One region of the Planococcus beijingensis genome, then DNA from elsewhere that is predicted to be linked to it. Evidence: riboswitches for the same ligand, from Rfam matches in the RefSeq annotation. Region 1 holds a riboswitch; each other region holds the start of a gene.
The links. Region 1 has a riboswitch for S-adenosylmethionine ahead of IRE19_RS15900 (phosphoadenylyl-sulfate reductase). Riboswitches for the same ligand answer to the same signal wherever they lie in the genome.
Positions count from the first base shown of each region.

Region 2: it holds a riboswitch for S-adenosylmethionine, as region 1 does, so the genes downstream of both, metK (methionine adenosyltransferase) here and IRE19_RS15900 (phosphoadenylyl-sulfate reductase) in region 1, are expected to answer to the same signal.
Region 3: it holds a riboswitch for S-adenosylmethionine, as region 1 does, so the genes downstream of both, IRE19_RS08605 (methionine ABC transporter ATP-binding protein) here and IRE19_RS15900 (phosphoadenylyl-sulfate reductase) in region 1, are expected to answer to the same signal.

Region 1 covers NZ_JADHDZ010000007.1:152,653-154,855, reverse strand. The annotation lists gene cysQ (3'(2'),5'-bisphosphate nucleotidase CysQ) at 1-526, shown strand, start outside; SAM riboswitch class I at 673-789, shown strand; gene IRE19_RS15900 (phosphoadenylyl-sulfate reductase) at 946-1,659, shown strand; gene cobA (uroporphyrinogen-III C-methyltransferase) at 1,744-2,203, shown strand, end outside.
Region 2 covers NZ_JADHDZ010000008.1:93,546-95,748, reverse strand. The annotation lists SAM riboswitch class I at 412-524, shown strand; gene metK (methionine adenosyltransferase) at 725-1,933, shown strand; gene IRE19_RS16500 (iron-containing alcohol dehydrogenase) at 1,993-2,203, opposite strand, start outside.
Region 3 covers NZ_JADHDZ010000003.1:1,327-3,529, forward strand. The annotation lists gene IRE19_RS08600 (methionine ABC transporter permease) at 1-302, opposite strand, end outside; gene IRE19_RS08605 (methionine ABC transporter ATP-binding protein) at 292-1,305, opposite strand; SAM riboswitch class I at 1,374-1,475, opposite strand; gene IRE19_RS08610 (carbon-nitrogen family hydrolase) at 1,527-2,203, opposite strand, start outside.

The DNA.
Region 1 (2,203 bases):
ATTCATCAAACGCAATGGTGAGTTCACCGTCAACATCGCTTTAATAGAAGAGAACTATCCGGTTTTGGGTGTGATTTACGTGCCGGCCATGGATGTTTTCTACTACGGTGAAGAAAACAGCGGCGCATTTAAATTGGAAGCTGCTTCAGCTGGAAATTTTGAAAAAGCCGATGAATTATTCGAGGGAAGCATTCTGTTGACTGCAAAAAAAGCTTTAGACCGGACTCGAATCGTAACAAGCCGTTCGCATATGTCCGCTGAAACACAGGAATTCATCGATCGGATAAACGACGATAGCCAACCAATCGAACAGATATCGGCAGGCAGTTCACTGAAGTTTTGTCTGGTAGCAGAAGGGGGAGCGGATTATTACCCCCGCTTTGCGCCGACTATGGAATGGGATACGGCAGCCGGCCAGGCGATTGTCGAAGCAGCTTGCGGAGTTGTGCAGAGCGTTAAAGACCAAACCCGCTTTTCCTACAACAAAGAAAGCCTGAAGAATGGCTGGTTTTTGGCAAGAATATAAAAAGCTTGAGGCTAGTGAATGAAGAAAATGGAAACTCTTTATTGCAGAAAGTAAATAAATGATATTTTCAGAGTTTTATTGACAGCTATCTTTTATTGCTATAGTATTTAGAGAAATTATTAAAACCAAGTAATCTTATAAGGTATTTCTTATCGTGAGAGGTGGAGGGACTGGCCCTTTGAAGCCTCGGCAACAAGTTCTGGTTTTGACCGGATACACTGTGCCAATTCCAGCAGGTTCCATTGGGATCTGGAAGATAAGAAGACAGGCCCCGCAAACTGCGAATTGGTACCCTCTCTTCTTGTTCCATTGGAAGAGGGGGTTTTTTATTTTAGTGGCACGGAGGAATATCCAACCAACGGGACTGCTTACTGAAAATCTTTAATTCAATATATAGAAGTTTAAAGGAGGAAGTTAGGATGAGCCACGCTGTTTCGTACGAGCAATTTACTGGAGATCCATTTAAAGATTTGGCACCGACCGATCTCTTGAAAGGGGCTGCTGATATTCTGCAATGGGCCTATGAATCCTATGGAGAGAATATTGTCTATGCTTGCAGCTTTGGGGCAGAAGGCATGGTGCTGATTGATTTGATCTCCAAGGTGAAAAGCGATGCCGAAGTGGTGTTTCTCGATACCGACGTCCACTTCAACCAAACTTATGAACTGATTGAACGCGTCAAGAAGCGCTACCCGAAATTGAATATCCGGATGAAAAAGCCAGAATTGACGTTAGAAGAGCAAGCCAGCCAGTTCGGTGATGAACTATGGAACAGCCAGCCGGATAAATGCTGTGATATCCGCAAGGTCAAGCCGTTGGAACAAACACTTTCGGGTTCACAGGCTTGGATTTCAGGCCTTAGAAGAGAGCAGTCAGCCAGCCGCAGCAAGACGGATTTCATCAACAAGGACAACCGGTTCAAGTCGGTTAAAGTTTGTCCGCTGATTCATTGGACATGGGACGATGTTTGGCAGTATATCCAATTGAATGGCCTGGAATACAACATTCTGCATGACGAAGGTTATCCAAGCATCGGCTGCAAGCATTGCTCTTTTGCAGTGACGACTGATGGAGACAGCCGCGACGGCAGATGGAAAGGCTTTGCGAAAACTGAATGTGGCCTGCATACATAATGAGGCCGGCAATAGAGTAAATTACCGATCAGAAAATGGCATAATCATCGTTTCTCTGGTTGAAAAAAGGAGTCTAGGAAGCTTATGAAAAAAGTCTATTTAGTGGGTGCAGGTCCAGGCGACCTTGATTTGATTACAGTGAAAGGGTTGAAAGCCATTCAGAAGGCTGATGTCATCCTTTATGATCGCTTAATAAACCAGGAATTGCTGGACGAAGCGAAAGAACATGCCCAATTGATTTATTGCGGCAAAAAACCCGATAACCATTCCTTGAAGCAAGAAGAAATCAACGAGCTGCTTTGCCGGTTCGCATTGCAGGGAAAAGTCGTCACACGTTTAAAAGGAGGCGATCCTTTCGTCTTCGGCAGAGGCGGGGAAGAAGCAGAGGCATTGGTGGACCACAATATCCCGTTTGAAATTGTTCCAGGTATCACAGCGGGCATTGCAGCGCCGGCTTACGCTGGAATCCCGGTCACTCACCGTGATTACAGTTCTTCCGTAGCCTTTATTTCAGGAGTCAGCAAAGTGGGCGTCGACCAGGATG
Region 2 (2,203 bases), on a different contig from region 1:
TATATGTACCTTCCTTTTCTGTTATTCCCATGGCGATGGGGAGGATGTATATTCGTTCATTAGTATAACACATTAGGTTCATTAGTCTATACTAATTCGCTGCAGAATTGAAAAAATATTGAAATAAGGTTCTATATTAGGGGATTGGAAAGGATGGAGGCCGTTGCTCCTTGAAAAATTCGAAGGTCATATTGTTTTAGGGATGGCGCTAACTTCCATCATAACAGGAGCTGAATGAAATCACATAATCCCAATGAGAAATTATTGCAGACTCCTGGCCGATAGGAAAAGAACTTCACGAATGTTCACTGCATAGGATGAGAACATCCAGCAATAAAATTTGAGCATTTTATTCGCCGAAATCGTTGACATCCCCGAACTATTTCCGTATGATGAAAAATTGAACGGATACTCTTATTCCGAGCTGGTGGAGGGGACAGGCCCTATGAAACCCGGCAACCTGCTGCAGCTGCAGTGATGGTGCCAAACCTGAAACAAGGCTTACAGGCCTTGGATGATAAGAGTGAAAGGTGCTTATGATGATTCTCCTTTCCTCATGACGAATGAGTGAAGGGATTTTTTTATGGAATGCCCTTAATCCTCGTGTGAAAGGCCACAGAAGGCTTGAAGTTCAATCCGGAAATTCCGGAACGGACTTGACATGGGAAACGAGTACCGTATCAATTTCGAGAGCAATCTCGCAGGATATAAGGAGGAACATTTTTTGAAAAACCGTCGATTATTTACTTCAGAATCAGTAACAGAAGGACATCCGGATAAAATCTGTGACCAAATCTCAGATGCAATTTTGGATGCTATCTTAACCGAGGATCCAAACGCACGTGTTGCGTGTGAAACGACTGTAACGACAGGACTTGTTTTAGTAGCTGGAGAAATCACTACTTCCACTTATGTGGACATTCCAAAAGTCGTTAGACAAACGGTAAGAGAAATTGGATACACACGTGCTAAATATGGTTTCGATTCAGAAACAAGTGCAGTCCTTACAGCAATCGATGAGCAATCACCGGATATCGCTGCTGGAGTAAACGTGGCACTTGAATCACGTGAAGGCCAAATGACAGATAAAGAAATGGACGATATTGGAGCAGGCGACCAAGGGTTGATGTTCGGATATGCCAACAACGAAACTGAAGAATTAATGCCATTGCCGATTTCATTGGCACATAAATTGGCGCGCCGCTTGGCTGAAGTACGCAAGGAAGAAATTCTTCCATATTTGCGCCCGGATGGCAAAACGCAGGTGACAGTTGAATATGATGAAAACAATCAACCGCTACGCGTGGACACAATTGTTATCTCTACTCAGCACCACCCGGAAGTAACGCTTGAACAGATTCAACGCAATATTAAAGAATACGTCATCAAAGAAGTCGTTCCGGCAAAATGGATCGATGAAGACACCAAATACTTTATCAATCCAACTGGGCGTTTCGTAATTGGCGGACCTCAAGGAGATGCGGGCTTGACTGGCCGCAAAATCATCGTAGATACCTACGGTGGCTATGCTCGCCATGGCGGCGGTGCTTTCTCCGGTAAAGACGCGACAAAAGTTGACCGTTCAGCAGCTTACGCAGCCCGTTATGTAGCTAAAAACATCGTTGCTGCAGGCCTTGCAGACAAATGCGAAGTGCAGTTGGCGTATGCAATCGGAGTAGCACATCCTGTGTCTATCGCTTTCGATACATTCGGCACGGGCAAAGTAGATGAAGACAAATTGGATGATTTGGTACGTGCAAACTTTGATTTGCGTCCTGCCGGCATCATCAAAATGTTGGATCTGCGCCGCCCGATCTACAAGCAGACTGCAGCTTACGGACACTTTGGCCGTACGGATGTTGATCTTCCTTGGGAACGTACTGACAAAGCAGCAATTCTTAAAGAACAAGCTGGCGTAGAAGCTGGTATTTAATTAGCACACAACAAAAAAGAACGGCCAGACAGTGATGCCTGGCCGTTCTTTTTCTGTTTTTATGAAGTGAAGCTGGTCTGCAGTTTATCAACACGTTTGCCTATCGCTTCTATCAATTCAGCCGGAAGTGGAAAATTCATAGCCGCAGGATCTGACTGGACTGCCGCTATAGTGGTCGGCAGTGAATCATCAGGAATATTGTATTTCGAAAAATCTTTCGGCAAGCCTACTTCTTCCTGCAAATCGCGGATTTTCTGTACTACTTCCTCA
Region 3 (2,203 bases), on a different contig from region 1:
GACACACTCGCCGCAATCGGGCCAATGGTTGTTCCTGTAATAAGTTTCGTCAGCGGGATAAGTGCCACCAACAAAATGATAAACGGAATAGAACGCACAATATTGACGATAAAACCAATCACAGCATTGACCGGCCGGTTTTCAAGAAATAAGCCGCGGTCTGTAATGAACAGCAAAATTCCCAAAGGAAGGCCGACAATCAAAGCCACTGCCAAGGAAATCCCGATCATTGTCAGTGTCTGAAAAAAAGCAGTCTGTATTTCGGGCCATAATTCAATAATTCGTCCCCATTCAACGCCCATTCGGAATCACCTCCACAATTGCCGATCTGCTTTCCATATACTTCAATGCATCCATGACGTCAGAAGAAGTCCCTTTCAACTCCATGATAAAAACGCCAAGCGGCCTTTCCTGAATATACTCAATCGCTCCATGCAAAAAGTTTCCTTTGACCGGATAATTCTGCAGCATATCGGAAATTACGCCTTCTCCGGCCACTCCCCCTTTGAACAACACTTTCACTACTGTACCCGTAAATTCACTCAACAAGTGTTCCGGAACATTGAAAGAGACAACGCTGGAGATGAATTCCTTGGTCAATTCCTTTTGAGGATCTGCAAAAATGTCGTAGACCTGACCTTCTTCAATGACACGGCCACCTTGCATGACGGCCATGCGGTCACAGATTTCCTTGACGACATTCATTTCATGCGTAATCAGTACAATTGTGATGTTCAATTTAAGATTGATGTCTTTCAATAAACGCAAAATGGACAATGTGGTATTCGGATCCAGTGCCGATGTTGCTTCATCACATAACAAAACGGCCGGATTGTTGGCTAATGCCCGTGCGATGCCGACACGCTGTTTCTGTCCACCGCTCAATTGAGCTGGATAAACATCGCGTTTATCTGATAAACCGACCATTTCCAACAATTCTTCCACGCGGCCTTTCAGATTTTTAGATGGAGTGCCTGCAGCCCGAAGCGCAAAAGCGATATTTTCGTACACCGTCTTTTGGCTGATCAGGTAGAAATGCTGAAAAATCATGCCGATTTTCAAACGGGCTTTTCTCAATTTTTCACTGTTTAGTTTGGTCAAATCATTGCCATCTACTGTGACGCTGCCGGAAGTCGGCCGTTCAAGCAAGTTGATGCAACGGATCAGCGAACTTTTGCCGGCACCTGAATAGCCGACGATGCCGAAAATTTCACCTTTTCCGATTTCCAATGAAACATTATCCACTCCAGTGACGGTGCCATGCTTAGTTGTGTAAGTTTTCGTCAATTTCTCAATCTGTATCATAGCTTCCTCCCGCCAATAAAAAGATGCCTCTTTCATCAAGAAAGAAGCATCGAAAAATTTAGTTTCTCGACTTATCTTTCGGAACATTGGATTCCGTTGGATTTGGCACCTTCCCAATCGGGGGTTGCCGGACGTCACAGGGCCTGTCCCTCAGTCTCTCTTGATAAGTTTAAGTTATTTAATTGAATTTTATGTTACAGGCATCCCCAGCGAGTGTCAATCTACTTTTTGAATTTTTCGTACAATTGCTCACGGCGATCGGCGAATACCGGAATGCGCTTCCGGACTTCCTCTACTTCATCCAAATCGATTTCTGCATAACCAATGCCTTCCTCTTTCTTCATATCCAAACGAACTTCTCCCCAGGGGGCGATCACCATCGTGCTGCCGCCGAATTCATTGTTTGGATCACTGCCGATACGGTTCGAGGCGACAATAAAAATTTGGTTTTCGATGGCGCGTGCCTGCAACAAGATGCGCCAATGATCAATCCGCGCTTCGGGCCATTCCGCTGATACAAATACAAGTTTTGCACCGTTCAGCGCCTGGGCACGGATCCATTCAGGAAAACGGATATCGTAACAAATGACGCCTCCGTATGTCTGATTATCCAATTCGAATGTGCCAAGTGTATCGCCTTCTTCAAGATGGATATGTTCATCCATTAAACAAAAACGATGGGCTTTATCGTATTCCGAAACCAGCCCGCCGTCTTTGTCGACAACGTACATCGTATTATAGAATCCTCCGTTTTTTTCAGTCGAAACAGAGCCACCCACAATATTGACTTTATGCTCTTTCGCAAAACTTTTGAGCAATTCCACTGTCCGGTTTGTGCTGTCTGCCAATGTATCCAGTTCGGTCAATGCATATCCTGTATTCCACATTTCAGGCAAGA